DNA from 3 places in the Brevibacillus sp. HB1.4B genome. Region 2 is predicted to be linked to each of the others. Evidence: predicted binding sites of a transcription regulator. Region 2 holds the regulator's gene; each other region holds the start of a gene.
The links. Region 2 encodes CtsR, which represses protease genes until heat stress. Its sites were predicted from a motif close to ATGGTCAATAAAGGTCAAACA; they were not measured.
Positions count from the first base shown of each region.

Region 1: a site for CtsR is predicted at 7,971-7,991, ahead of clpP (ATP-dependent Clp endopeptidase proteolytic subunit ClpP). Genes of this name have one in related genera too.
Region 3: a site for CtsR is predicted at 6,106-6,126, ahead of clpP (ATP-dependent Clp endopeptidase proteolytic subunit ClpP). Genes of this name have one in related genera too.

Region 1 is NZ_JABSUT010000011.1:274,802-285,124, reverse strand. It holds tRNA gene HP398_RS24765 (tRNA-Asp) at 46-122, shown strand; tRNA gene HP398_RS24760 (tRNA-Phe) at 154-229, shown strand; tRNA gene HP398_RS24755 (tRNA-Lys) at 235-310, shown strand; tRNA gene HP398_RS24750 (tRNA-Gly) at 352-427, shown strand; gene HP398_RS24745 (tetratricopeptide repeat protein) at 574-2,217, shown strand; gene trxB (thioredoxin-disulfide reductase) at 2,282-3,241, shown strand; gene rapZ (RNase adapter RapZ) at 3,477-4,358, shown strand; gene HP398_RS24730 (gluconeogenesis factor YvcK family protein) at 4,437-5,447, shown strand; gene whiA (DNA-binding protein WhiA) at 5,456-6,403, shown strand; gene HP398_RS24720 (HPr family phosphocarrier protein) at 6,453-6,710, shown strand; gene HP398_RS24715 (hypothetical protein) at 6,838-7,020, shown strand; gene HP398_RS24710 (H-type small acid-soluble spore protein) at 7,031-7,216, shown strand; gene clpP (ATP-dependent Clp endopeptidase proteolytic subunit ClpP) at 7,329-7,931, opposite strand; gene HP398_RS24700 (hypothetical protein) at 8,063-8,284, opposite strand; gene HP398_RS24695 (branched-chain amino acid ABC transporter substrate-binding protein) at 8,807-10,042, shown strand; gene HP398_RS24690 (DUF4023 domain-containing protein) at 10,291-10,323, opposite strand, start outside.
Region 2 is NZ_JABSUT010000019.1:515-10,837, forward strand. It holds gene HP398_RS29120 (UDP-N-acetylglucosamine--LPS N-acetylglucosamine transferase) at 1-817, shown strand, start outside; gene HP398_RS29125 (HAD hydrolase-like protein) at 847-1,533, shown strand; gene HP398_RS29130 (CtsR family transcriptional regulator) at 1,722-2,186, shown strand; gene mcsA (protein-arginine kinase activator protein McsA) at 2,203-2,721, shown strand; gene mcsB (protein-arginine kinase McsB) at 2,741-3,814, shown strand; gene HP398_RS29145 (ATP-dependent Clp protease ATP-binding subunit) at 3,881-6,331, shown strand; gene radA (DNA repair protein RadA) at 6,438-7,805, shown strand; gene disA (DNA integrity scanning diadenylate cyclase DisA) at 7,814-8,890, shown strand; gene pssA (CDP-diacylglycerol--serine O-phosphatidyltransferase) at 9,005-9,733, shown strand; gene HP398_RS29165 (nucleoside triphosphate pyrophosphohydrolase family protein) at 9,829-10,224, opposite strand.
Region 3 is NZ_JABSUT010000003.1:279,683-290,005, forward strand. It holds gene HP398_RS09210 (superoxide dismutase) at 1-316, opposite strand, end outside; gene racE (glutamate racemase) at 487-1,299, shown strand; gene HP398_RS09220 (GerMN domain-containing protein) at 1,396-2,448, shown strand; gene rph (ribonuclease PH) at 2,684-3,445, shown strand; gene HP398_RS09230 (XTP/dITP diphosphatase) at 3,438-4,031, shown strand; gene HP398_RS09235 (metallophosphoesterase family protein) at 4,062-4,601, shown strand; gene tig (trigger factor) at 4,727-6,019, shown strand; gene clpP (ATP-dependent Clp endopeptidase proteolytic subunit ClpP) at 6,152-6,733, shown strand; gene clpX (ATP-dependent protease ATP-binding subunit ClpX) at 6,754-8,019, shown strand; gene lonB (ATP-dependent protease LonB) at 8,217-9,914, shown strand; gene lon (endopeptidase La) at 10,161-10,323, shown strand, end outside.

The DNA.
Region 1 (10,323 bases), on a different contig from region 2:
TAGCAATCATGCGTATTCAGTTTTGAAGGAACAAGCCTTCTATATGGAGCTGTGGTGAAGTTGGAGTTCACGCCGGTCTGTCACACCGGAGGTCGCGGGTTCGAGTCCCGTCAGCTCCGCCATTCTTATTCAAGAGTGGCGAACAAAGTATATGGCTCGGTAGCTCAGTCGGTAGAGCAGAGGACTGAAAATCCTCGTGTCGGCGGTTCGATTCCGTCCCGAGCCACCATGTACGAGCCATTAGCTCAGTTGGTAGAGCATCTGACTTTTAATCAGAGGGTCGAAGGTTCGAGTCCTTCATGGCTCACCAGTTTTTTCAATCGGACAAAATATGAATAGTTGATAAGATGTGCGGACGTAGCTCAATTGGTAGAGCGTCGCCTTGCCAAGGCGAAGGTCGAGGGTTCGAGACCCTTCGTCCGCTCCATTTTTGTTCGTAAACACCACTTGCTATGTGCCAGTGGTGTTTCTTGCTTTATCCGCTGAACACTTTAAAAGACGAGTCAGCTTGTAGGGTGCCGATGCTTCTGGTACGATACTTGGAGTGTAAGCTCCTACGATGTTGGAGGTTTTATGAAACATAACAAAAGTATTTTGAAGAAAACGACCGTCGTTGACTTTAAGCAAGATGCTGCTTTTTTTGTTGACCGGGGAATGCGTTGTTTGAATCGGTACGACTATGATAAAGCATTGCGTTCATTTCGCCGAGCAGTTGAAATGGAGCCAACGAATGCAGAATGCCACTGCCATTTGGCAAGTGCTTTAGCTGAAACCGGACAGTTTGAAGCGTCAAATGAAGTCCTCTATGAAGTGATAGAAAAATGGGACCCATCTATGACAGAAGTGTATTTCTACATGGCGAACAACTATGCCAACTTAGAAGATTACCCTATGGCAGAAGAAATGGCTGTTCGTTATTTACAAGAAGATAGCACTGGACCGTATCGGGAAGAGGCCGAAGAGCTCCTCGACTATATTTACTTTGAGCTGGACATGCCACCGCGACACTTCCTCCCAAGTGAAAAAGAGGACGTATACAGCAAGCATGAACGAGCTCGTCGGAGTCTGGAAGAGGGACGTTTCTTGGAGGCACTGGATACCTTAAAAGAAATCGTCGAAGCCGATCCTGACTTTTTGCCAGCGTGGAACAATTTGTCTCTCGCCTACTATTATGCTGGGGAATTCCAGAAGGCGATGGAGACAATCGAACAGACGCTGGATAAGGAAGAAGGAAATCTGCATGCACTGTGCAATTTGGCCGTTTTGCTCTCCCATCACAATCAAACGACAGAGCTGTTGAGCTTGATTGATATGTTGAAAAAGGTCGTTCCGTTCCATCCGGAAAATACCTATAAGCTCGCAACAACAATGGGAGTGCTGGGCCAGCATGATGAAGCGTATTTCCATTACCAACGCATGCTGCGAAATGGACGGCCGCATGAAGCGTGCACGTACCACTATGCTGCGATCTCAGCTTATTTGAGCGGGAAAAAGGATCAAGCACTGCGCTGGTGGCAAAAAGCCAAGCAGTTAGACCCAGAAGCAGGAATCGCAGATCAGTACATTCAAATGGTAAAAAACGAACAAGAAGGGGAGACTATAAAACCGATCCCCTACCAATACAATACGACCCAACGTGATGTTTCTTGGGAAAAGGCTTCATTCACGGGAGTGGAAGATTTTAAAACAGACCCGATGATCCGAGCTTCCCTTCTCTGGGCATTGCAGCATGGACGCGATGAAGTGAAATTCGCGGTGTTGCAAACCTTGTCTCTGATCGGAGACGATGAAGCTGAAACCGCGGTCCGTCAATTTTATTACCAGACGGATAACCAACAGCTGCAAAAGTTGGCGTTGCTGGCTTTGGCTGATATGGGTGCAGACATGCCGGAAGGAACTCCTGATGGATCGAATGGTTCACCCGCGACGGATGAGCAGAAGGGCAGTATAGAAGAAGGCATAAGCCGTTATTTGCTCTCACAGGGCAAGCAAGAGGCCGGAGAATGGTGCCTCGATGTATGGCGCAAGCATCATGAATATGCCCAAAGTCTTGTACAAGTGCGAAAAGAAGTAGCGTGGGTCGCAGCATTAGAATATGTATACGGAACGATAACGAACGAAAAACAGTCACAAGCCCTTCTAGCTCAAAAATACGGCATTTCTGCCGCTACCTTGGCAAAGTGCGTCAAAGTTTTGTCGACACTTGATTTTAAATAGATTATTACATTATAATTAATTTAAATAAGGAAACAGAACTGTGTGAGATGAGGAGGCAACAACCATGAGCGATCAAAAAATTTATGATGTGATTATCGCCGGAGCTGGCCCTGCTGGAATGACGGCTGCTGTATATACATCCCGTGCGAACATGAGCACATTGATGCTGGAGAGAGGAATTCCAGGCGGTCAAATGGCGAACACGGAAGATATCGAGAACTACCCAGGCTTCACTTCTATTCTTGGCCCTGATCTCTCTACAAAAATGTTTGAGCATGCACAGCAATTCGGTGCGGAGTATGCATATGGGGAAATCAAAGAAATCCGCGATGAAGAGCCGTACAAGCGCGTTATCACGGGTGACAAGGAATACTTGACCAAGTCTGTTATTGTGGCAACTGGTGCAGAGCATCGTTTGCTCGGTGTACAAGGCGAAAAAGAATTGTCCGGCCGTGGCGTTTCTTACTGCGCGGTATGCGACGGTGCATTTTTCCGCAATAAAGAGCTGGTGGTTGTTGGTGGAGGAGACTCCGCAGTGGAAGAGGCTGTGTTCCTTACTCGCTTCGCTTCCAAAGTGACGATCGTACACCGTCGTGATCAGTTCCGTGCACAGAAAATCCTGCAAAAACGAGCTTTCGATAACGAAAAAATCGAAGTGATCTGGGATACAGAACTAAAAGAAATCCGTGGTGAAGGCAAAGTACAAGCGGTTCTCTTGGAAAACACCAAAACAGGTGAACAAAGAGAATACCCAGCAGATGGGGTGTTCATCTACGTAGGTATGGACCCATTGACTGCTAGCGTACGTCCACTGGGTATCACCAACGACGCAGGCTACGTATTGACAGACGAAAAAATGTACACCAAAGTAAAAGGTGTTTTTGCAGCAGGAGATGTACGTGAAAAAATGCTGCGACAAGTCGTGACAGCTACTGGAGACGGTTCAATCGCTGCTCAATCTGCTCAACACTATGTAGAAGAGCTTAATGAAAAGCTAAAGGAACAAAATGTCACAATCTCTTAACCTGCTTGTAACATGGGTGAAATAATTCAAGAGTAATCTATAGACAATGAATTGACCCCCTTATCTATATAAACAATTGTTGCGTGGCTGGCATTCAGTCACGCATCTTTTTTTCTAAAAAAGCTTATACGCCTATAGAAGACATCATTGGAAAAACAGGGGAAGCGGTTCAAAAAGGTGCGAATAAGGTGGACAATATGGTATGCTATTGTCAGAATCGTAGGAGGCGAGTTGCGTGACGGAATTGGGAAACGACAAGGCCATGAATCTCCTGATTATTACCGGAATGTCAGGTGCGGGAAAGACAGTTGCTGTACAAAGCTTGGAGGACCTGGGCTTTTTTTGTGTAGACAACCTACCCCCTGTACTGATTCCCAAATTTGCTGAGTTGGTCAAACAGTCTGGTGGGAGTATTGAGCGAGTCGCATTGGTGATTGACTTGCGAGGGCGTGAGTTTTTTGAAAATCTAGCCGTAACCATGGAGAGCCTCAATCAGATGAATGGATTATCGTACCACATCCTTTATCTGGATGCGAACGATCAGACATTGGTTTCTCGCTATAAGGAAACACGTCGCAGACATCCGCTTTCCCCGAACGGTTCGCCTTTGGAAGGAATTCACGCTGAGCGCCGTTTGTTGGAGGAAATGAAGGGCTGGGCGCATCAGATTATCGATACGAGTCAAATGAAGCCAGTTCAGCTTCGAGAAAAAATCATCAACCAATACGGTCAACAAGGATCACCACTTACGATTAATGTTTTGTCGTTTGGTTTCAAATACGGCGCACCAATAGACGCTGACTTGATGTTCGATGTCCGTTTTTTGCCTAACCCACATTATGTGGAGGATTTGCGTCCGAAAACAGGATGTGATCCAGACGTGGCAGAGTATGTGATGAAGCACAAGGACACAAAAGAATTCTTAGAAAAGCTTACAGACTTTTTGGGGTACACCCTGCCGCATTACCAGCGAGAAGGAAAAAGTCAACTTGTGATAGGAATAGGATGCACCGGTGGCAAGCATCGCTCGGTCGCCATTGCAGAACATTTGGGAGAAACCTTTGGTAAAGATTTTTCTGTCCGTGTCAGTCATCGAGACATGGAAAAGAACAAATGAGCATAAGATGGCAGGAAAGATTGAAGCGTGCATAAAAAGCCACCTGTGGTATGTGTATTAGAAATAATGAGGTGACATATGCCTACTAAGGGAGTCGGGAGGCTACAGTCAAGGCCATTACGGGTAGTCGTTATTGGCGGAGGAACGGGTTTGTCCGTCCTTCTACGCGGTTTGAAGCACGAGCCGGTGCATATCACAGCGATTGTTACGGTAGCAGACGATGGGGGAAGCTCTGGACGTTTGCGAGAAGAAATGGATATGCTTCCACCTGGCGACATTCGAAACGTCTTGACTGCTCTGGCCGATACAGAGCCGTTGATGGAAAAAGTCATGCAATATCGTTTTTCCACAGGCACGGGATTAGCAGGGCATAATTTGGGAAATCTATTACTTGCAGCGATGAACGAAATCACTGGAGATTTTGTCACCGCAGTCAAAACACTAAGCGGAGTTTTGGCAGTACGTGGAGATGTATTGCCAGCTTCCACGCAGTCGATTCAGTTGAAAGCGGAAATGACAGATGGATCTCTCGTAATCGGAGAATCCCAAATACCGTTGACTGGCAAAGAAATCAAGCGGGTATTCCTTGATCCGGAGGACGCTGTTCCTCTGAGCGAAGCCCTGATGGCCATTGCCGACGCGGATGCCATTTTGATTGGGCCTGGCAGCTTGTATACGAGCATCCTGCCCAATTTATTAGTACGCGGGTTATTTGAAGCGATTACACGCGCACAAGCCCCGAAAATCTACATTTGTAATGTCATGACACAACCGGGGGAGACAGACGGTTTTTCTGCATCCAGGCACGTCAATGTCATGTATGACCATGTAGATAGACCATTTCTGGATACGATCATTGTCAATTCAGCCGAGCTGCCTACCCATGTATTGGACAAATATACGGAAAAAGGAGCAGCTCCTGTCCGATGTGACTTAAAGCAATTGCGCCAACTCGGTTTAAATGTGGTGGCGAAGCCGTTAGTCACATTTGAGGACGGATACCTACGTCATGATGCACATGCTGTCAGCAAGCAGGTTGTGTCACTCGTCAAACGAAGACGGAAGGTGCTGAAGATAGAGAAGGAGTAGTGAAGTCGATGTCATTCGCCGCGCATACCAAAAAAGAACTTACCATGACGGAGGGTGCCGATTGCTGCAGCAAGGCAGAGCTCTCAGCCTTGATTCGAATGAATGGAAGTCTGCAGTTTGGAGCCGGACGACTGGTGCTGGATGTGACGACAGAGAACGCGGCGATTGCCCGACGCATTTACACGCTAATCAAGAGGTTGTTTCAGATACACGCTGAACTGCTGGTTCGCAAAAAAATGCGATTGAAAAAGAACAACGTCTACATTGTGCGTATTCCGAATAAGGCCAATGATATCTTGCAAGACTTGGGCATCATGGATCAAAGCCTGTCGTTTATCCCAGGAATCGCTCCTGAGATCGTGAAAAAGTCCTGTTGCCGCGCTGCATATTTGCGGGGGGCTTTTTTGGCGGGGGGATCTGTGAATCATCCAGAGGCATCCAGCTATCATCTGGAGATTTTCACTTCCTATCAGGATTTTTGCGAAGCATTGACCAAGATCGCCAATCGGTATAAACTAAATGCCAAGTGCATCGAGCGGAAAAAAGGGTATGTTCTCTATATTAAAGAAGGCGAAAAGATTACAGAGTTTTTGAGCTTGATTGGGGCTCATCAGGCGCTTCTGTATTTCGAGGACGTCCGAATCGTAAAGGACATGCGGAACTCAGTAAACCGATTACACAATTGTGAGATCGCCAACATAAACAAAACGGTGAATGCAGCCACCAGACAAATGGAAAATATTCAGCTCATCGATCAAGAGATGGGATTGGAGAATTTGCCAAAACGTCTGCGTGAGGTTGCGGAGCTACGATTGGCTCATCCTGATATCAATTTGAAAGAATTGGGCGAGATGGTGCCAAGCGGAGTAGTGAGCAAATCGGGCATTAACCACCGCTTGCGAAAAATTAACGAAATCGCTGACAAAATACGAGAAAAACAAAATATTTCGATGTAGATGCATGTTATACTAAAGGATAATAGTCTACAAGTAAGGAGGTCCATTCATGGTTCAACAGCAGGTCGTGGTTCAGTTAAAGACCGGTTTGCAAGCTCGTCCAGCAGCCTTTTTCGTACAGGAGGCTAACCGTTTTGCATCGGAAGTATTCGTAGAAAAAGGCAACAAGAAGGTTAATGCGAAAAGCATCATGGGTATCATGAGCCTCGCAATCAGCTCTGGAACAGAAATTACCATTTTGGCAGAAGGGCCGGATGCCTCCCAGGCAGTCACTAGCCTTACGAATCTGGTAAGCAAGGAAGAATAGAGTCACGAGAGACACTTTTCCCTTAAGGGAGGTGTCTTTTTTTGTTGGTCATCTTGATGAATATGTATCAATTCACTTCGGGCAGGGCATTTCTAACCATGTATATTGCATGAAGGAGGAATCAGACATGAGTAACCGTGATTCGTGCCACGAAGGCCGCGATTGCTTTGACATGGACATTGACCGGATGATTAACGAAGGACTAGGGGGAGGGATCGTTTCCGACCAGAACGGCCTGATTGAAGAAACCAGTGTTGACACAATGACAGGGGCGTCGTCAGCCAAGCAAGCCCTTGAAGATGAGCAATAGGGAGCCGCTTATGAATGTAACGAGAGCACAAGCCATTATGAGCTCCGACGACCATATCAAGGTAGAGTACGAAGGACAAGCCGTTTGGATCGATGCTGTAGACGAAAAAACGTCAACAGCACGTGTGCATGAGGAAAAAAATCCAGGACATAGCCGGACGGTGTATGTCAGTCAGTTAATGGAAGTGTCACAATGATCCATTGAAAAAGCCGGGCAAATCAAGGGAAGCCTCTTGGGGTTTGCTCGGCATACAAAAAAAACACTCGGCCAGTAGTCCAGGCACGAGTGCTTTTTTTACTACGTATTTCTTATTTTTTGGAAGACGGTTCGGAAGTGATTACTTTGTCAATCAATCCGTACTCTACTGCTTCTGCGGCAGAGAGGAAGTTGTCACGATCGGTATCCTTTTGGATGCGCTCCAAAGGCTGTCCAGTGCGTTCAGCCAGGATAGTGTTCAGATGATCACGCATCTTCAAAATACGTTTTGCGGCGATCTCAATGTCGCTCGCTTGTCCTTGGGCACCACCCAATGGTTGGTGAATCATGACTTCACTGTTTGGCAGAGCAAAGCGTTTGCCTTTTGCCCCAGCAGCCAGCAGGAATGCTCCCATCGAAGCAGCCATTCCGATACAAATGGTGGATACATCTGGCTTGATGAAGTGCATAGTATCGTAAATTGCCATACCAGCAGTAATAGAACCGCCTGGGCTGTTTATGTACAAGTGAATGTCTTTCTCCGGATCTTCCGCCTGAAGGAACAACAACTGTGCCACAACGATATTGGCTACGGTGTCGTTGATTGGGGTTCCCAGAAAGATGATGCGGTCTTTGAGCAGGCGGGAATAAATGTCGTAAGCACGTTCCCCGCGGTTCGTCTGTTCAATGACGGTTGGAATTAAATTCATATGCATCTAGTCTTCCTCCTCTCTTTGTAACAATATCATACACAAAAGGTCAATGAAGGTCAAACACATAAGTGCGCGCCCTCACTACCATGTTTGCCAAATTCCCTTTGTCTAAACCTACTCCAAAAAGAAAACATTCATTCCTTAGAATTCTCATCGGCCTCGGTCAAATCGACGGCGAGTTTCAGTGTGGCCTTCATCTTTTTTCCCTTGATGATCGTATACTCATCGATTTGTTTGGCTTGCAGCTGATTGATGGCTTCCGCTAGCTCCTGTTGATCTTTGTATGGTTCAATGGTCAATAAGCATTCCTCGTCACTGGCCTCTTGATAAATGAGAAAAAAACGTTCCCCTGCCATGGCAAGCCTCACTTTCGAAAGTTATCCACAATGTTATGCACAGGTTGTGCACAAAAACATTTGTTCGTGGGATATTTATTTTTTCAACGTACTTTCCAGAGCACATGAAATCGTTCCGCTAAAAATGTGGTTGCTCATGAACAGGCGTCGCTAAAGGTTTTCTTATAGTCTGGTCATGTTTGGCGGGAGAGTTGCATAGGAGATATATGGAAAGAGTAGAGGGATGTGTATGCTTCGCAAGCTCTCGACCTAGATCACGATGCAAAACGCGCACTTACAAGCTAATTATTCCAATTTGTTCTAGAAATGAATGAGATGCTTTTCATCAAGATAGCTATTTTTATGCGGAGAAGTGGCTATTTCCTTGATGCAATACGTCATACACCTCTATTAGCAGACAGCGATAGAGGCTTTTTGATTGATTCTTCTTTTAATCATTTCTATTGCAAATTTTCTAAAATATCCTACAATAAGATTGTGATTCATAGTTTGCTCATAAATAAAGAGGGGGATGTTTTTGCTATGAAAAAACAGAAATCATTGTCGATACTGGCTGCAACATTTGCTCTGAGCACATTGCTCGCGGGCTGCGGTGGAGGTACGGGGACTGGTGGACAAAGCGCGACACCACAGCCGAGCAACAATAGCGGAGGAAGCACGGGCGGTGCAAGCGGAGCTACTGAGAAGCTCGTGATTGCTGTAGTTGGTCCGATGTCTGGTCAGTACTCCGACTACGGAAGCACAGCAAAAGCTGGTGCTGAATATGCGTTGAAAGAAAAAAAGGAGGCATTCAAAGCACTTGGCTTTGATGTTGAATTGTCCGCGCAAGACGACCAAGCTGACCCGAAACAAGGGGTAGCAGTCGCACAAATGTTGATTTCAAATCCTGACGTAGTCGGAGTAGTTGGCCATGCTACAACAGGTGCTTCGATTACAGCAGCAGCGCAATATGAACAAGAAAAGCTCGTAATGGTATCTCCTTCCGCAACGGGATCCGATTTGACTGAGCAAGGCAAGAAGATCGTACACCGTATTTGTGCGCGTGATGATCAACAAGGCTCTAAGGCTGCTATTTTTGCCAAAAATCAATTGAATGTAAAAACGGCTTTCGTTATGCATGACAAGGCTGCTTATGGACAAGGTCTTGCAGAAGAAGTGAAAAAGCAATTTGAAAAAGACGGCGTACAAGTTCTCGGCTATGAAGGGGTAACGGCAGGCGAGAAGGATTATAGTGCAATCATCACCCAAATCCTTGCGAAAAATCCAGAGATGATCTACTTCGGTGGATACTACTCTGATGCAGGGATCATCGTGAAGCAAGCACGTGAAAAAGGCTTCAAGGGTGTCTTCATGGGTGGCGATGGCTACGACTCCGCTGACATGGTGAAAATTGCTGGTGCGGAAAATGCGAATAACGTAGTCTTTACTTCTACTGTTGGTGATATTGGTGCTACCGAAGACGGCAAGAAATGGATCACAGATTTCGAGAGCGCGACTGGCAACAAAGTAGGGATCTTCACTTCGTTTGGTTATGACTCCATGGGGGTTATGCTGAACGGTCTGGAAGAAGCGATCAAAGCAAATGGCGGCAAAAAGCCAACTCGTGAACAAGTGCTGGAAGCTGTTCACAAAACCAAAGATTACAAAGGCAAATTCGTCAACGTAACATTCAATGAAAAAGGCGACAACGACTTTGCTTCCGTATATGTGTACAAGTATGAGGATGGAAAGAAAGTATTTATGGGTGAAGCGAAGTAATTCTTCATTATGAATCAGCCGTTTGGGACATACTACGTTTGGCATGAATACCAGAATGAAAAGGAAGGGATTCTGATGTCAAACAATCGTAATACGAAGAATGGCGGCAACCAAGGACACAGCAGCAAGACGCAAGGCACCCAAAAGCAAAAGTCTGAAAGAGATCGTAACCTGAATAAGCAGGATCCACAATAACAAACAAAAACCCACCTGGCCCAGCAGTGAGCTCGCAGGTGGGTTTTTGCTTGTTATACTCGTTGCTTGCTGGGCAGCCGCTGTTC
Region 2 (10,323 bases):
TGCCTTTATTGCTACGCATCCGTTTGCAAGCTGTATGCTCTCCGTCCTGAAGGGGAGAAATGATTGGAAGGAACCAATCTATACGATCATTACTGACTATACCATCCATCCTTCGTGGATTAATCACCATATCAATTATTACTTCATCGGCCATGAACAACTGTATTACTTGTTAGACGTTTATCGTCAGGATCATCAAAAATTCATTCCGATGGGCATTCCCATTATGAAAAAATTCAGCTTACCATTGGACCCTGATTTGATTCGGCAAAAGCTGGGCCTCGCTCCTGGACAAAAGAGCATTATTCTTTCAGGGGGCGGATTGGGTCTCGGCTCGATGGAAAAGGTATTAGATGGTCTAGAAGAGATTAACATTCCTCTGAAAACTTTTGTGTTAACAGGGACAAACGACAAGCTGTACAATAAAGTGATAAATCGTACGTATCGCCATGAAGTCGTTCCACTAAAATTCATCAATAACTTCCATGAATACTTGGAGACGGCTGATTTAATTGTCACCAAATCAGGCGGACTTACATCAGCTGAAGTAATGAGTAAACGGGTACCCATGATTATTTACAACCCTCTGCCTGGACAAGAAGAGAGGAACAGCCACTTTTTGCTCAATAATGGATGTGCGGTACATGCCAATCTCTCGGAGCAATTGATTTACTTTATCGATGAACTATTGCATAGCCCGTCCAAGGTGGACTATATGCGTAGAATGGGACAGAAAATTTCAAAGCCAGATGCTGCACAACGAATTACCGAGTTTATCATGGATGATATGAATATGTTGTCAAGAGAAGTAGAATAGCTGCCTAGCCAGACAAAATGGAGGAACCCATGACTGTACCATTCGCCATATTATTTGATATGGATGGCACGTTACTGCAAACAGAAAAGCTATCGACCCCCGCATTTATTCGAACGTTTGACCAGCTTCGTCAACAAGGGCTATGGCAAGGGGAAACCCCTGACGAGCGTGAACTGATCAATGTACTGGGAATGACGATCGAGCAGATCTGGGACAAATTGCTGCCGGGCGCGAGTGAGGAAGCCATTCGCTCAGCAGACGCCTTCTTGCTAGATAATGAAATCCAATTACTCAAAGAAAGAGTGACCGAGCTATATCCGGATGTAAAATCAACCTTGGAAACACTGCGTGAGAAAGGATTTGCTTTGTTTGTAGCAAGTAATGGGCAAGAAGAGTACATCGATGCCATTTGTCAGGAATACGAGTTAAAGCCGCTGATGACCGATCTGTACTCAGCCGGCCGATTCCGTACGCATTCCAAAAATGACCTGGTTGCAAAATTGTTGTCGGATTACAAAATCGGGCAAGCCATCATGGTAGGAGATCGTCACTCCGACGTGGAAGCAGGCAAGACAAACGGTTTATTTACCATTGGATGCGACTTCGGTTTCGCCAAACCAGGGGAGCTTGATGGGGCAGATGTCATCATCACCAGCTTCACTCAGCTACTGAATCATTTGCCAGCAATCGACACCAATACACAAGAACAAACATAAACCATTCCTCAGGGAGTGGTTTTTTTGTTGATCATGTCCAAGTTTCAAGCGACCTTCTTTTGCCCACACTAGAATGTGTAAGGGACACTTGCGGGCACGCACTAAACCCATTATAATTAACGTCAAAGATAGTCAAAGTCAATAGGTAACCTCATAAGAACATACACAGAGGAATAGGAGGCGATGACTTGCGTAACATCTCGGACATCATTGAACATCACTTGAAAAGCATCATTACAAACAGTCCCAATGGATCGATCGAGATTCAGCGTAGTGAGCTTGCCGACCATTTTCAATGTGTGCCGTCTCAGATCAATTACGTCATCAATACGCGCTTTACCGTTCAAAAAGGATACATTGTAGAGAGTAAGCGCGGGGGCGGCGGGTATATTCGTATACGCAAGGTGCAGATTGTCAGCAAAGCACGCTTGCAGGAATTGCTAACAGAAGAACTGATTGGTGAGAGCATCAGTCAGAGCGTGGGAAATGCGATCGTAGAAAGACTAATGGAAGAAGGATTAGTCAACATCAGAGAAGCCACCTTGATGAAAATCGCTACCTCGCGAAATGTATTGACGCTAGAAGCTGAATTGCGGGATCGTTTGCGGGCAAATATTTTAAAGCAGATGATCGCAGCAATCTTGTTGAAGTAAAAGGAGGTATGATGTTATGAACTGTGAGGAATGCGGAAAACGACCGGCGACACTTCATTTGACGAAAATCGTCAATGGCGAAAAAACCGAATACCATATTTGCGAGCAGTGTGCTCATGAAAAAGGGGACGTCTTTACCGGCTTTCACAACTTCAGCATCAACAATCTCCTGTCAGGACTTTTAAAATTTGATCCCATGCAAAAGAATGGACGCGAAACGGCAACGAATAAGCCGCTTCAATGCGAAACATGTGGACTCACATATTCTCAATTTAGTAAAAGTGGACGATTTGGCTGTAGTGATTGCTACACCTTTTTGGGTGACCGACTGGACCCCCTTTTCCGCCGGATTCACGGAAACACACAGCATAGTGGAAAAGTACCAGAGCGTACCGGTGGCAAATTGAAGATCCGTAAAGAGCTGGAACAACTAAAGCAAGCACTGCAAAGTCATGTCGCAAGTGAAGAGTTCGAGAAGGCAGCAGAAATGCGTGATCGAATTCGAGCATTGGAACAAAAAATGGCCCAATCGTAGCAAGGGAGGTTAGCTGGTTATGTCCCAAAAGCAGTTTATGCAAAACCCGTGGAGCAATTGGATGAAAGGAGAAGGTCCTGATTCCGACATTGTCATTAGTACACGGCTGCGTATCGCCCGTAACCTGCGCCAGCACCCCTTTCCGTTATTGGCAACGGACTCGCAGGGCGAGGAAGTCGTCAGAAAGGTAACGGAAGTAAGCGATTCGGAGGCAATGCGCAAAAGGCATCAGCTTCAGGTCATCCAGATGGATCAAATTAACCCATTAGAAAAAAGGGTACTCGTAGAAAAGCATCTGATTAGCCCTCATCTGGCAGAGGAATCTCGCAAAGGTGCTGTATTACTTCGTGAAGATGAGTCTGTCAGCATTATGGTTAATGAAGAAGACCACATTCGAATACAGGTACTATTACCCGGGTTTCGTTTGAACGAGGCATGGGAATTAGGTACGAAGATAGACGACATTTTTGAGAAAAACTTGAACTACGCTTTCGACGAAACACGAGGATATCTGACAAGCTGCCCAACCAATGTGGGTACGGGTATTCGTGCATCTGTAATGCTGCACTTGCCGGCTCTGGTGATGACGCAGCAGATCAGCAGAATTTTACAGGCAATTAATCAAGTTGGTCTAGTTGTTAGAGGAATTTACGGAGAGGGCAGCGAAGCTCTAGGGAATCTTTTTCAGTTATCCAATCAGGTCACACTGGGGATGTCTGAGTCAGATATCCTTTCCAATCTCTACGGTGTAGCCAGACAGATTATTGAGCAAGAGCGTGTGGCACGTACTTATTTGCTGGAGCATACCCGGGTTTCTTTAGAGGATCGGATTTTTCGGTCGTATGGCATCCTGATGTACGCTCGCACAGTAGAGTCAAAGGAGGCGGCTCAGCGCCTGTCCGATGTACGTTTGGGGATTGATCTAGGTATTATTCCAAATGTATCTCCGCTCGTCCTAAACGAACTGTTGGTCACGACACAGCCGGGGTTTTTACAACACCACGCTGGACAAAAGCTCACTCCGGACCAACGCGACGAAAGAAGGGCACGGCTGATTCGCGAACGTCTGCGCGTAGTAGAATCACAAGAGTAATCGTAATGGTATCACGCAATTGTTAACCATATAGAGAAAAAACACGGTTATACGGAGGTGTACGATATGATGTTTGGACGTTTTACAGAACGAGCACAAAAAGTACTGGCGCTTGCCCTGGAAGAGGCGGTTCGTCTCGGACACAAAGATATTGGGACAGAGCATGTGCTGCTGGGACTCATTCGAGAAGGCGAAGGGATTGCGGCGAAGGCATTGCAATCACTTGGGCTTGGCCTCGATAAAATCCAGAGTGAAGTGGAGTCGTTAATCGGGCGAGGAACAGAGCAGTCCGGTAGTAATTACACACCAAACTATACACCTCGCGCCAAAAAGGTTATTGAACTGTCAATGGACGAAGCCCGCAAACTGGGTCATACCTATGTGGGGACTGAACATATTTTGCTTGGCTTGATCCGTGAAGGAGAGGGCATTGCTGCGAGAATCATGAACAATTTGGGCGTTAGCCTGAACAAGGCACGTCAACAGGTGCTCCAGCTCCTTGGCAGCTCGGAAATGATGGCATCTCATCAACCGTCTGGAGGGAACCCAGCGGCGAATACGCCGACATTGGACGGCTTGGCAAGGGATCTGACTGCAATCGCTCGTGATGGCGGACTGGACCCTGTCATTGGTCGCCAAAAAGAAATCGAGCGTGTGATCCAAGTACTTAGTAGACGTACTAAGAACAACCCTGTTTTGATTGGGGAGCCTGGCGTCGGGAAAACAGCTATCGCAGAAGGTCTTGCCCAAAAAATCGTGAACAACGAAATTCCAGAGACCCTTCGTGATAAGCGCGTCATGACACTCGATATGGGAACCGTTGTTGCGGGAACCAAATATCGTGGTGAGTTCGAAGATCGTCTGAAAAAAATCATGGACGAAATTCGCCAAGCAGGAAACATCATCCTGTTTATTGATGAGCTGCACACCTTGATTGGTGCTGGTGGAGCAGAAGGCGCAATTGATGCCTCCAACATTTTGAAGCCTGCTCTGGCACGTGGCGAGCTACAGTGCGTGGGTGCCACTACGCTGGATGAATATCGCAAGTACATCGAAAAAGACGCGGCACTGGAGCGTCGTTTCCAACCGATTCAGGTTGATGAACCGACACCGGAGGATGCGATTCGTATCCTGCATGGCCTTCGTGATCGTTACGAAGCCCACCATCGTGTCAAAATTACCGATGAAGCAATCGAGCAGGCAGTAAAACTGTCTGACCGCTATATTACGGAACGCTTCCTGCCTGACAAGGCTATCGACTTGGTCGACGAGGCGGCCTCCAAAGTTCGCTTGCAATCCTTTACGGTTCCACCAAACCTCAAAGAGCTGGAGGGACGTCTGGAAGAGGTACGCAAGGAAAAAGACGCTGCCGTACAATCACAAGAGTTCGAGGAAGCAGCAGCACTTCGCGATCAGGAGCAAAAACTGCGTGAAGAACTGGATAAAACGAAAAAAGACTGGAAAGAGCGCCAAGGCCAGCTGAACATGGAGGTTACGCCAGAAGACATCGCGCAAGTAGTGGCGAGTTGGACGGGTATTCCTGTATTGAAGCTGAAGGAAGAAGAAACAGAGCGTTTGCTGAAGATGGAAGAGATTTTGCACGATCGCGTCATTGGTCAAGATGAAGCAGTCAAATCCATCTCGCGTGCAATCCGCCGTGCCCGTGCTGGTTTGAAAGATCCAAAACGCCCGATCGGCTCGTTTATCTTCCTAGGACCTACTGGTGTGGGTAAAACTGAATTGGCTCGTGCCGTAGCAGAGACGCTTTTCGGTGACGAGGATGCCATGATTCGTGTAGATATGTCCGAGTACATGGAGAAGCATTCCACCGCTCGTCTGGTCGGTGCCCCTCCTGGCTATGTAGGCTTTGATGAAGGCGGTCAGCTGACCGAAAAAGTGCGTCGCAAGCCTTACTCCGTCATTTTGCTGGACGAAATCGAGAAAGCTCACCCAGACGTATTCAACATCCTGCTACAAGTATTGGATGATGGTCGTCTGACAGACTCCAAGGGACGTACCGTTGATTTCCGCAACACGGTTGTCATTATGACTTCCAACGTCGGAGCAAGCATGATCAAGAAAAATACGACGCTCGGCTTCACGACCAACGATTCGGAAAGAAAGTACCAGGATATGAAGGACAAAGTCATGGATGAGCTGAAAAAGAGCTTCCGTCCTGAGTTCTTGAACCGTATCGACGAAGTCATCGTGTTCCACTCTTTGGAGCAAGAGCACATCGAGCAAATCGTATCTCTCATGACAGAAGATCTGCGTAAACGTTTGAAAGAGCAAGACATTGATTTCCAATTGAGTGAAGAGGCCAAGAAAGTATTGGCAAAAGAAGGCTTTGATCCGGCCTATGGTGCGCGTCCTCTGCGTCGTGCTATCCAGCGCCACATCGAGGATAATTTGTCCGAGGAATTGCTCAAGGGCACGATCAGTAAAGGCGATACCGTCAATATCGAAGCCGAAGAAGGCAAGCTGGTTGTTAAGCGCCTCGAAAAAACGAAATCATAAGCTGGATTGAAACGTAATAGAATGCCTCCTGATTCGGGAGGTATTCTTTTTTTGGGTGCGTAATTATGATAAAAGTAGAGAAAGAAATCCAAGTGAGGGTGCGACTATGTCAAAGTATAAAACGAAATACGCGTGTCAAGAATGTGGCTATGAATCGCCAAAATGGATGGGAAAATGCCCGGGGTGTAGCAGTTGGAACACCTTGGTGGAGGAAGTGACCGTAAAAAATCCACATCGTCACGAAGGGATGAGCGGCGGCCAGCGCCAATCTGCGATTCCATTGACTCAGGTAGCCAGTGAAGAAGAGCCACGCATGGATACCACGATCGGAGAATTGAATCGTGTTCTTGGTGGAGGACTTGTTCCGGGTTCACTCATTTTGGTTGGAGGAGACCCCGGAATCGGAAAATCGACATTGCTTTTGCAGACATCTTTTGCCTTGGCTCATCAAGGGGCAAAGGTTCTCTATGTATCTGGAGAGGAGTCGGCAAAACAAATCAAAATTCGCGCGGATCGACTCCATTTGCAAACGCCGCCGATGTTTGTATTGGCAGAAAATGATTTGGATTTGATCGAACAGCATATTAATCAAGTAGACCCGGATGTGCTAATTATTGACTCGATCCAGACCGTGTTTCACCCGACGATCCAATCGGCTGCTGGAAGTGTCGCACAAGTGCGGGAGGCGACTGCCCAATTGATGCGGATTGCAAAAGGGAAAGGAATTGGTACCTTCATTGTCGGTCACGTTACCAAGGAAGGCTCCATCGCCGGACCGCGTATGCTTGAGCACATGGTAGATGCTGTTCTCTATTTTGAAGGGGAGCGCCACAATACGTTTCGAATTTTGCGCGCCGTCAAAAACCGTTTTGGTTCGACAAACGAAATCGGTATTTTCGAGATGAAGGATCGCGGTTTGGAGGAAGTGGCGAATCCGTCTGAGATATTTTTAGCAGAGCGTCCATTTGGTGTTGCGGGTTCCACGGTCGTAGCCAGCATGGAGGGCACACGTCCCGTTTTGGTTGAGCTACAAGCACTCGTTGCCCCGACCAGCTTTGTAACCCCACGGAGAACGGCAACAGGGGTCGATCATCAGCGTGTGGCGATGATCATGGCAGTGTTGGAAAAGCGTATGGGCATGATGCTACAAAATCAGGATGCATATGTAAACGTAGCAGGTGGGGTCAGATTGGATGAGCCAGCGGTTGATTTGGCGATTGCCGTAAGCATTGCAAGCAGTTTCCGTGATCACGCTACCAATCCGCATGATGTCGTTATCGGAGAAATTGGCTTGACTGGTGAGGTGCGCGGTGTCTCTCGTATTGAGCAACGAGTACGAGAAGCACATAAGTTAGGCTTTAAGCGTGTTATCATCCCGGAGAAAAACATCCGCGGTCTGGATGCGCCAGCAGATATTCAAGTGATTGGTGTGAGTAATATTGCCGATGCGTTGAACGAGGTGATAAGGAGGTAGGAGTGGGCATGCAGGGGAACATCAAAAGAGCTCCGCAATTCGGTGATGTGCTTCGTCTCGTGGCACCCGGCACACAGCTTCGTGAAGGATTGGAAAATGTTTTACGGGCCAAAACCGGGGGCTTGATCGTCATTGGGTGCGGTCCAGAGATGAAGACGATTGTCGATGGCGGTTTTTCCATCAATTGTGATTTTTCTCCTGCCCATTTGTATGAATTAGCGAAGATGGATGGGGCGATTATAGTAAGTGAAGACGCAAAACGTATCCTGTACGCGAATACGCAAATCTTCCCACCCTCCTCAGTCCCCACGAGCGAGACGGGGACACGGCATCGTACAGCGCAACGGACAGCCATTCAAACGAATCATCTGGTCATTGCTATCTCTCAGCGTCGCAATGTGATCACGTTGTACCAGGGGAATTTCCGGTATGTCTTAAGTGAAATCAGTGTCATTTTGGCCAAGGCGAATCAGGCTGTATCTACCCTTGAGAAATACAAGGCCGTTCTTGATCAAACATTGACGAATCTTGGTGCGTTAGAATTTGAGGAGCTCGTAACTCTACACGAAGTTGCCTCGGTTTTGCAACGGATTGAGATGGTGTTACGTATTAAGACAGAGGTCTCCAAGTACATATGTGAGCTAGGGGTAGAAGGAAGGCTCGTCAGTATGCAGTTGGAGGAATTGGTTTCAAACATTGAGGAAGAGGCACACATGCTTATTCGGGATTATTCCCGAGATCCATCCTATTCACCTGATCTCGTGTTGCGGGACATGAAAAAATTAAACTCGGAGGAAATGCTGGAACTCACTTCTTTTTTGCGAACGCTAGGGTATTCCTCCAATGCCAGTATGCTGGATGAATCCGTTTCCCCTAGAGGTTATCGGATCCTGTACAAGATCCGGCGTTTGCCCGTTACGATCATCTCAAATCTGGTAGAGCATTTTCATCATCTGCCGCGAATCATGATGGCAACGATTCAGGAATTAGACGAAGTGGAAGGCATTGGCGAGGTACGAGCGAGAGCGATTAAAGAGGGGCTGAAACGGATTCAAGAACAAGTGTTCATTGACAGACACATTTAAAGTAGAATAGGATAAAGGCATTATTTGTATTCAACATTTGCCTAGGGGACTTGGATGAAAACAAGGTCGACAGGATAACCTGCTCCTTACGCAAAAGAAATCAGGAGGTAGTCTATGTTCGTGAAATCGTTACCGAACATACTAACCGTAAGCAACTTGTTTCTGGGAGTTTTAGCAATTATTCTTGCGTTTCGAGGCGATCAATACGTCGAATATGCAGCGATCACAGTGATCATTGGTATGCTGGCAGACGGGCTGGATGGACGTGTAGCTCGTATGTTGAATGCCCAAAGCGAGTTCGGAAAGGAATTGGATTCACTTTCGGACGTCATTACGTTTGGGATTGCGCCAGCGTTCATCATGTATGTTGTCGTCTTGCAACACTTTGATTTGCTTGGGATTCTCATTACAGCCATTTTTCCGATCTGTGGTGCGCTGCGTTTGGCGCGTTTTAACGTACAGGCCGGGGTTCCGGGGTATTTCATCGGTTTGCCGATTACGGCAGCGGGGGGCGTACTGGCTACGCTCGCACTCTATCACCAAGTATTCACTCCGGTATTGCTTGCCGTAAGTATGTTGCTGCTTGCCTTTTTGATGGTATCAAAGGTCAAGTATCCTAACTTTAAAAAAGTGGGGATTCCAAAGTCTGCTTACTGGATCACACCCATTATCATCGCGATTGTGGTTGTTGTAGCGATTAAGTATCCGCAGCAATTTCCAAAAATCGTCTTCCTGCCACTTGCTTTTTATGCACTGTACGGAATAAAAAAAAACGTTGACTTTCTTGTCAAAAAATTACGCAAGCGTAAAAACAAAGAGGAAGAATCCGTTCCGTTTGAATAGTTACGGCATAAAAAAACCCACACTTCAATGTGCGGGTTTTTCTTTTTTGTATGCAACTTTTTTTAGGGTTCATTCGTAATACGAGTAACGGACTTTTAAGACAGATTGAAGACACCCAAAGTATTCAGTCGGTTGGATTCTTTCTGAAGCACATCTTCTAGCTTAATGTCAGTAATATTGCACAGGGCAGTGAGGTAAAAGAGATTTTTGCCAAGCTCAGCAGTAACTACATCGCGACAATGCTCGCACAGCGGTCCGTTAAAGTGGGTGTCCAAATGGGACTTGTTGTCCTCCAGATTCTTGTTCGAATCGTACGTCTGTTTTTTGGCAACCACTTCGACACAGCCGCATTCGGTGATGGCTTTGGTCAGTGAACGGTTAATGCGGGATGCCGTTTCCTGAACTTTGGACATGACGTCCAGTACGCTACGATGTCTGATCAAAAGCTCGGATACTTGCGTTTGAAAGTCGTCTATGTTTCGATTGTCCATCTGGTTCACCTCTGCTTTAGGCTGTTGGTATCGTCATAATTTTCTCTCATTACGATACTGACATTATAAGAAGGGAGTCAGCTCTCTGTCAATTTAACA
Region 3 (10,323 bases), on a different contig from region 2:
GTGCATTCATTGATTCCTGAACAGGTTCCCTCACCTCTCCTTCCAGATGCTCATCTTCACTCAACTGAGCCAGTCGTAAAAAGTGATGGAATTGCTCCTGTACCTGTTCTGCGCGAGTGATGAGAACAGGGAGTTCGTCGCTTTCTGTTGTCGAATCAAGCTTCGAGGCTTGCCTTCCGATCACTGTAAATGTTTCTTCGAATTTGTGCAGATGCCGTTCGAGTTCTCGGTTGAGGGTCTTATGTCTTCGCAAATGCTCGATCCATTGTCGGCCCCATTGGCTCCAGTCCAACAAATTTTTGGCTTCTTCTACCAAAAGATTCTCCTCCTCGTGGGCACATCATCTCTCCCCACATTATGAAAGGCGCCTAGAGAAGGTGCGACATTTGCGGAGTACAAGAAATTTCATCTCCGCATATGGTAGTAGCACAAATGTTTGAGTGGTATGCTGTACTATATTCATTTCAACAGGGGAGACACATTAGCATGAGTAGAGAACGAGCGATTGCCGTTATTGATTCAGGAGTGGGAGGATTAACTGTTGCGAAGGAAGTCATGCGTCAGCTACCCGAAGAACGGATTGTTTATGTAGGCGATAATGCCCGTTGTCCGTATGGCTCCAAATCGCCGGAAGAGATTCGTGCCTACAGCTTTCAAATGGTCGAATATGTGATGCGTACACCGTTAAAAGCATTGGTGATCGCCTGTAATACTGCTACTGCCGTCGTGCTGGAGGAAGCGATGGAGGATTTGCCACTGCCCGTCATTGGGGTGATTGAGCCAGGGGCACGTGCGGCTGTACAAGTGACGAAAAACGGAAGGGTCGGTGTCATCGGGACAGAAACGACTATTCGTACCAAGGCGTATGAGCGTGCGCTTTTACGGATTCAACCGGATCTGTACGTCTCAGGCATGGCTTGTCCCGCATTTGTGCCACTGGTGGAGAGCCACATGGCGAACTCGGAGGAAGCAAGAAGAGTCGTAAAAGAAACGCTCGCCCCGTTCTTGCACGAAGATTTGGACACGTTAATTTTGGGTTGTACACACTATCCATTGCTCGCACCGGTCATTTCGGAAGTGATGGGAGATCGAGTACGCTTGATCAACTCCGCAGAAGAGACAGCGCGAGAATTGTCCATGCAAATTGCGACGGACGCCGAAAGCAAGCAAATAGAGCGTCCGGAACATCTGTTTGTGACGAGTGGGGACGCCCACAAATTCCGGACCATTGCAGAAGAATGGCTGGATTGCAAAGTGAACGTCCAGCACAACTCATTGGAAAAAACCGTCCATCCCTGATGGAAGACCTTGTCTAGCGAGACAAACTTTCAACGCATAAACCCAAGCCTAGCTCGTATACATGGTAGTACAAAGTGTCTGGAGGAGGCTGGGGTAATGAAGATAAGGCACATCGGGAAAATGACGGCCGTGCTGGGGGTTAGCGCAGTGCTTTTGTCGGGCTGCGGTCTCTTTGGCCCGGAAAAGGAAACGATTCGTATTGATGCACCACCACAGTCAGAGGTATCAGTTGATTTGCCAAACGGCACGCCGACCCCGGATGCTGCAAAAGAAGGTGCACAACCGGTCGTTCAGGAGACCGGAGAGAGAATGGTGTATTTGCAGGATGCTAACGGATACATCGTTCCTGTCTCGATGACTCTTCCGAAATCAGAAGGTCCTGCCAAACAAGTATTGAGCTACATGGTAAAAGGTGGTCCGGTAGAGAGCATGCTCCAGGGTGGCTTCTCCGCTGTCTTGCCGAAAGGGACAGAAGTAAAAGGACTTGTCATCAAAAATGGCGTAGCCACTGTCGATTTTTCCAAAGACTTCAAAACGTACGAGGAAAAAGACGAGAAGAAAATTGTCGATGCAGTCACCCGGGCGTTGACGGAATTTAGCAACGTCAAGACTGTACAAATTTGGGTGAACGGAACGCCGTTGACGGAAATGCCAGCAGCCAAAACACCGATAACGCTATTAGACCGGAATCAAGGAGTCAATCTCGAATTGGGCGATGGGGCGGTACCAGGAGATACCTCCAGCATAACGGTTTATTTCCAAGGACAGCTGGATGATACACGTACGTATTATGTCCCAGTCACTCGCCTGGTTCCTGAAACGGCTGACATCGCCAAGGCAACCGTTGAAGAGTTGATCAAAGGACCGAAACAAGGGTCTCAGCTCTTTAGTTCCTTGCTGCGTACGACACGTGTTCTGGATGTGAAGCAGGAAAAAGAGTTGGTGACAGTCAATTTGAGCAGTGACATCCTCAAGTATGACGATGGTAAGGAAGCGAGCCCAGAAGCTCTGCAATCACTGGTCTTGTCATTGACAGAAACGACAGGAGCCAAGCAAGTGCAGCTGCTGGTGGAAGGAAAACCGCTAGCCAGTGGTGAGTTTACCAAGCCAGTGAGCCGCCCGGTTCAGCTCAATCCCATACAGATGTAAGGAACGAGCCACGCCCGTATTAACGAGCGTGGTTTTTGTTCGCCACTTGCTTGCTTGTCACCAGCGCTTACAGTCCTCCAGCCGCCAAGGAGCAACCGATGTCTGCTTGAAATTTTTATTCAAGAATATTTGCAATTAACGTAAATAAGGAAGAGGCGTTTGTGCAGTGGCAGATCGTTTCCCGCCTCTGGTATAATGAGCGGAGTGTAACAAAGTGATTTAGGAGGAACTTGGAATGAGAGTGGATGGCCGTGCCCATGATCAATTGCGTCCTGTAACCATTACGCGCAATTACATTAAACACGCAGAAGGATCGTGCCTAATTGAAGTCGGAGACACAAAGGTGATTTGTACGGCGACTTTGGAGGACCGGGTGCCGCCTTTTATGCGTGGTGGCGGGAAGGGCTGGATCACAGCCGAGTATTCCATGCTTCCCCGAGCAACAGCGACCCGCAACGCGCGTGAGTCGTCCAAAGGAAAAGTCGGTGGACGCACAATGGAGATTCAGCGTCTGATCGGACGTGCTCTGCGATCCGTTGTGAACCTTGAAGCAATGGGTGAACGCACCATTTGGTTGGATTGCGATGTCATCCAGGCAGACGGAGGTACGCGGACAGCTTCGATTACCGGAGCCTTCGTGGCAATGGTAGACGCGATGCAAAAGCTGGTGGATAGTGGCACCTGGAAGCAGCTGCCGCTCAATGACTTCCTGGCAGCGACCTCAGTAGGGGTTGTCGGTGAGGAAGCAGTGCTCGATCTCAACTACAAAGAAGATTCTACAGCGATTGTCGACATGAATGTCGTCATGACGGGAAAAGGAAAGTTTGTCGAGCTGCAAGGAACAGGGGAAGATGCTCCGTTTTCACCTGAACAGCTACAAGAAATGATTGCCCTTGCAAAAGTTGGCATTGACAACTTGATTAACAGTCAAAAAGAGGCGCTCGCTGATGTTTCGCTCTCTTTTGCACAATCAGTAGCGGAGGAAAGTCATGCCTAATCGAAAAAAAGTCGTTCTTGCAACACGTAACCAAGGAAAAGTGAAAGAATTCAACAGGCTGTTCGCAGATGCTGGCTGGGAAGGAATTAGCCTCGCTGAATTTGACGGTGTGCCCGAGGTAGTAGAAGACAAGGACACCTTCGAAGGAAACGCGCTGAAAAAAGCAATCGAAATCTCTACATACTTGAAAATGCCAGCCCTCGGTGACGATTCTGGTCTGGAAGTAGATGCGCTGGAAGGACGCCCAGGGGTTTACTCCGCACGCTTTGCCGGGGAAGAGGCAACAGACGAGCAGAATTGGCGTAAATTGTTGAAAGAGCTGGAAGAGGTGTCGACAGAGGAACGCACAGCCCGCTTTCGTTGTACGTTGGCGTTGGTGATTCCTGGCGAGGAGCCAATCATTGCCACTGGCGCTTGTGAGGGTGTGATCGCGCGTGAGTCAAAAGGGACAAACGGCTTCGGATACGATCCGGTATTCTACATTCCATCGATGGACAAAATGATGGCTGAACTCATGCCAGAAGAAAAGAACCAGATCAGCCACCGCGCTCGTGCCATGCAGCAGCTGCTTGAAGTCATCAAGTAGACAAGAGAGAAAACAGGAGAGTGAGGCGTGATGGGAATTCTCATCATGAGCGATAGCCACGGCTTGGTTCGGGAAGTAAGCCAGGTCGTCAACCGACATCATGTCGAAAAAATTTTGCATTGTGGCGATTTTTGTGTCGACCATAAGCGCGAGCCGTTTTCCAACATGACGCTTGTCCGAGGCAATTGCGATTCGACACAAGAGGTGCCGACTGAGCAAGAGACCGAATGGCGCGACCTTCACATCCTGCAAACGCACGGGCATCTTTTCGGAGTGAAAGGCTCTCTTCTGCGCCTTCATTACCGTGCAGAAGAGGTAGGAGCAAATGTAGTTGTATTCGGTCACTCTCATGTACCTGTCTGTGGCGTCGAGAGAGACATCTTGTTTCTGAATCCGGGCAGCTTGCAAATGCCGCGAGGTTTTCACGTACCGACATATGCTCTTTTAGAAGAGACAGGAACGAGTCCGACAGAAGTTTACATATCCGTGGCGTTTTATGATCATTTAGGCAACCCGGTTCCACAATTGGGAGGGAACTATTCTGTTCGTCGACCAATGAGGTCTTCTTGAAAACTAAAAGATTTGTGCTATACTAGAATGGTTATAATGGCTAGAATATTATCATCCGAGCCTGCGAAGATACCATGGCGCGGCTGGCGATGTTCTGTTGATTCGATTTAGGAGGGGAAGTTTACGTGGCAGCAAATTGGGAAAAGGTAGAGAATAACCAGGGAGTCCTGACGATTGAAGTAGATGCTACGCAAGTAGACGCAGCATTGGATCAAGCGTTTAAAAAAGTGGTTCAAAAAGTTCAAGTTCCAGGATTCCGTAAAGGAAAAGTACCACGCAAAATGTTCGAATCCCGTTTTGGTGTAGAATCTTTGTACCAAGACGCTCTTGACATTCTGCTTCCAACTGCATACGGACAAGCTGTTCGTGAAGCTGGTATCGAGCCAGTAGATCGTCCAGAAGTAGACGTAACGCAAATGGAACAAGGGAAAAACCTGATCTTCAAAGCGACTGTAACTGTGAAGCCTGAAGTGAAGCTGGGCGACTACAAAGGTCTGTCCATCGAAGATAAAGACTTCTCTGTAACTGAAGAGAGCGTTGACGCTGAACTGAAGCGTATGCAAGAGCGTCATGCTGAGCTCGTAGCAGTAGAAGAAGGCGCAGCACAAACAGGCGATATCGCTGTAATCGATTTCGAAGGCTTCCAAGACGGAGTAGCTTTTGAAGGCGGTAAAGCGGAAGATTACTCTCTGGAACTGGGTTCCGGTACTTTCATCGCAGGGTTCGAAGAGCAACTGGCTGGCTTGAACATCGGCGAAGAAAAAGAAATTACCGTAACTTTCCCTGAAGAATACCACTCTCCTAACCTCGCTGGTAAAGAAGCGGTATTCCAAGTAAAGCTGAACAGCCTGAAGCGCAAAAACCTGCCTGCTTTGGATGATGAGTTTGCCAAAGACGTGAGCGAGTTCGACACGCTGGAAGAGCTGAAAGCAGACACCAAGAAAAAACTCGAAGAAAAAACAGCGCAAGAAAAAGATCAATATGTTCGTGAGCAACTCGTTCTGAAAGCAGCTGAAAGCGCTGAGATCGATTTGCCAGCAGTAATGGTTGAGCATGAATTGGATCAAATGGTAAATGAATTTGGTCAACGTCTGCAATACCAAGGCATGACGCTGGAACTGTACTACCAGTTCTCCGGCATGGATGAGAGCCAACTGCGTGATCAATTGCGTGCAGACGCAACATCCCGCGTTCGCACTTCCTTGACTTTGGAAGCAATCGGCAAAGCAGAAAACATCGAAGCAACAGAAGAAGATGTAACTGCAGAACTCGAGAAACTGGCTGGCGTATACGGCCGCCCAGCAGACGAGCTGCGCAAAATCTTCTCCGCACAAGATGGCATGGCTGCTCTGTACCGCGATGTGCAAACTCGCAAAACAGTAGATTTGCTGGTTGCAGAAAGCAAAGTAACAGCATAAGCTTAGAAGAACGCATGATTGGTCAGTGGGCAGGCTAACCCTGAGCGCTGGCTGTCAAGACCACAAGGCACGAGTGTATCGTGCCTTGTTTTTCCACCATTGACTTTTTTCGGCAAAGGAGGAAAATACATAATGTTAATCCCTATGGTCATCGAGCAAACAAGCAGGGGCGAGCGCTCCTATGATATTTACTCGCGCCTCCTGAAAGACCGGATTATTCTCTTGGGCACCGAGATTGATGATGAAATCGCCAATCTTGTTGTTGCTCAGCTGCTTTTCTTGCAGGCAGAAGATCCGGACAAAGACATATCGCTATACATAAACTCTCCAGGTGGTTCTGTTACAGCAGGAATGGCCATCTATGACACCATGCAGTACATCAAACCGGATGTGTCCACGATTTGTGTGGGCATGGCTGCCAGCATGGGTGCTTTCCTGTTGGCTGCTGGTGCAAAAGGCAAGCGCTTCGCTCTGCCAAATGCCGAAGTAATGATTCACCAACCGCTCGGTGGTGTGCGTGGGCAAGCAGAAGACATCCGTATTCATGCGGAATGGATTATGAAAACGAAGCGCCAGCTAAATGAGATTTTGTCTGAGCGGACAGGTCAGCCTTATGAACGCGTAGAGCAAGATACAGATCGCGATAATTTCATGAGCGCAGAAGAAGCAAAGGCCTACGGATTGATTGACTCTATTATCGAACGCAAAAACTGACCCGTTGTGAGGTGAAGCGCATGTTTAAGTTTAACGACGACAAAGGCCAACTGAAGTGTTCCTTCTGCGGCAAGTCCCAGGAACAGGTGCGCAAGCTGGTAGCTGGTCCTGGTGTTTACATTTGTGACGAATGTATCGAACTGTGCAATGAAATTGTACAGGAAGAACTGGGCACTGAAGAAGAAATCGATATGAAAGAAATTCCAAAGCCAGTGGAAATTCGCAAAATCTTGGACGACTATGTCATCGGTCAAGATATGGCGAAGAAGTCCTTGTCTGTAGCGGTGTACAACCACTACAAACGGATTAATTCCGGGGCGAAGATCGAGGATGTGGAACTGCAAAAATCCAACATCATGCTGATCGGTCCGACTGGTAGCGGAAAAACGTTGCTCGCGCAAACATTGGCGCGCATTCTGAATGTACCTTTCGCGATTGCGGACGCAACTTCTCTGACAGAGGCAGGCTATGTGGGTGAAGATGTTGAAAACATCTTGCTCAAGCTCATCCAGGCTGCTGACTATGATGTTGAGAAGGCTGAAAAAGGAATCATTTACATCGACGAGATTGATAAGGTAGCCCGCAAATCGGAAAACCCATCCATCACGCGTGATGTATCTGGTGAAGGCGTTCAACAAGCGCTTTTGAAAATTTTGGAGGGGACCGTTGCGAGTGTGCCACCACAAGGCGGACGCAAGCATCCTCACCAAGAGTTCATCCAAATCGACACGTCGAACATTTTGTTCATCTGCGGCGGTGCATTTGATGGCGTCGAGCAGATTATCAAGCGTCGTTTGGGTAAAAAAGTCATCGGTTTCGGTGCAGACTTCGGCGATGGCGTAAAAGGCGATCTAAAAGCCGGAGAATACCTGAAATACATTTTGCCGGAAGACCTGCTGAAATTTGGTCTGATTCCGGAGTTCGTCGGTCGTTTGCCAGTGCTGGCTACCTTGGAGCCGCTGGATGAGGAGACGCTCGTGCGTATCCTGACAGAGCCGAAAAACTCTTTGGTGAAACAGTACCAAAAACTGCTGAGTCTCGACGGTGTTGAGCTGGAGTTCGATAACGGTGCGCTCATGCAAATCGCGAAAGAAGCGATTAAGCGCAACACTGGTGCGCGCGGCCTGCGTGCGATTATCGAACAAATCATGCTCGATATGATGTATGAGCTTCCTTCCAGAGAAGACGTCAACAAGTGCGTGATTACCGAAGAAACGGTTCGCGACAAAGTGAAGCCGCAATTGTTGACCAAAGAAGGCCAGGAATTGCACGAAGAAACAGCATAAGTATTGTCTACACAAACCATCTCGTTATAGGCGAGGTGGTTTTTTTGTTGTTGGTTTATGTCTACGCTTGCGGGGCAATACTACTTGATATCGTTCAAGAGAAGCTTTACATATGCACAAAACGGTCAGGAACGTGTTCCCCTCTCTTCGGGGGACAAAAGTTGACCGCAAGCGAAGACGCATGGGAGGGACTGCATATGGACTATACGACATTGGTCATTGCTGTCATTGAAGTGGTTGTTGGTATCGTGATCGGCACCTACTTTTGGAACTTGCTGCGAGCGCAGAGAAACACGAAAACCTCAACCGAAAAGGAATCGCGTAAGGATCTTGATTCTATTCGTAAAATGAGAATGGTTGCATTGACTGAGCCTCTGTCAGAGAGAACAAGACCAGCGACTTTGGAAGAAATTGTAGGACAAGAAGATGGGCTTCGTGCGTTGCGTGCCGCTTTGTGTGGTCCCAACCCACAGCATGTCATTATTTATGGACCGCCTGGTGTAGGCAAGACCGCAGCGGCTAGGGTCGTGCTGGAAGAAGCGAAGAAAAATCAGCTATCGCCGTTTTCTTCTGATGCCAAGTTTATTGAAATCGATGCGACGATTGCTCGTTTTGATGAGCGCGGGATTGCTGACCCGTTAATTGGCTCTGTACATGATCCTATTTATCAAGGGGCAGGCTCGCTTGGGCAGGCGGGAATTCCGCAGCCAAAGCCAGGCGCTGTGACGAAAGCGCACGGTGGCATGCTTTTTCTTGATGAAATAGGGGAACTTCATCCTGTGCAGATGAATAAGTTACTAAAGGTTCTTGAAGACCGTAAAGTCATGCTAGAGAGTGCTTACTACAGCGAGGAAAATAACCAAATTCCTTCGCATATTCATGACGTTTTCAAATACGGTTTGCCGGCCGACTTCCGCCTGGTTGGAGCGACGACAAGGCTACCAGAAGAACTGCCTGCTGCGCTTCGTTCCCGTTGCCTGGAAATCTTTTTCCGCCCATTGAAGGCTGGAGAAATTGGGAGTATCGTGCGTACGGCCGTGCCTAAAATGAATATGAATATGGAAGATGGTGCTGTTTCCGTGATCGAGCGCTACGCGACCAATGGACGTGAAGCGATCAATACACTGCAAATCGCTGCGGGAATTGCCTTGACGGAAGACCGCAATGAAATCCAGGCTGCCGATGTGGAATGGGTGATGCACAGCAGTCAAAAATCGCCTCGCCCAGAAAAGCAGGTACATGATACACCGCAGGTCGGATTGGTCAACGGTCTTGCTGTGTACGGTCCGAACATGGGCAGTGTGATGGAGCTGGAAGTGACTGCTTCTCCCACCGCTGTTCCAGGTCAAGGTCGAATGGCGATGACAGGAATGGCTGAGGAAGAGGAGATGGGCAGCCGTAGCCGGACGATCCGCCGGAAGTCGATGGCAAAAGGATCGATCGAAAACGTTTTGACTGTCCTGAACAGAATGGGCGTCCGCCCGTATGATTACGATCTGCATATCAATTTTCCTGGAGGCATCCCTGTTGATGGTCCTTCTGCGGGCATTACCATTGCTACTGCGATCTACTCGGCGATTTTTAATCAGCCTGTCGATAATTTACTGGCCATGACTGGCGAAGTCAGTATTCATGGGAAGGTAAAGCCAGTTGGAGGTGTAGTTGCGAAGGTAGAGGCCGCCAAACAAGCGGGAGCGACCAGAGTCCTCATTCCACAGGAAAACTGGCAAAGCATTTTTTCAGACATGAAAGGGATCGAAATCATACCAGTGTCAACTGTCACTGAGGTAATTGAGCTAGCTGTACCGCAAGCTACTATGCAAGAAGAAGAGGCGACGGGATTTACTTTGCAAATCCCAGCAGAGGATCTCGCTTCCTCTCCGCTATCCCTGTAACAGTCGGGTATGCTCGCGGATTAGACATCGGATTGTGTTTGCGCTACAATGGAAAAAAGCTTCTGCTTGCAAAGAGCCTGAGGCCTTGCCCGGCCTGAAACGAGCTCCACAAAAAATGATTGCGAGATCTTTTTTGTCTCGTTTTTTGGGGCCGGGCGGGCGTTTGAAAAACGGCTTTGAGGGCCGTTTTTGTCTGTTATAAGGCTCTTTGTAAGAGGGTAGATCAACAAGGAGAGGTGCATCCGCTTGGGCGAACGTTCCGGTAAACGAGAATTACCGCTTCTCCCGTTGCGAGGATTGCTTGTTTATCCGACAATGGTACTCCATTTGGACGTTGGACGGGAAAAGTCCATCCGCGCATTGGAGCAAGCCATGGTAGACGATAACAAGATTTTGCTTGCGACACAGG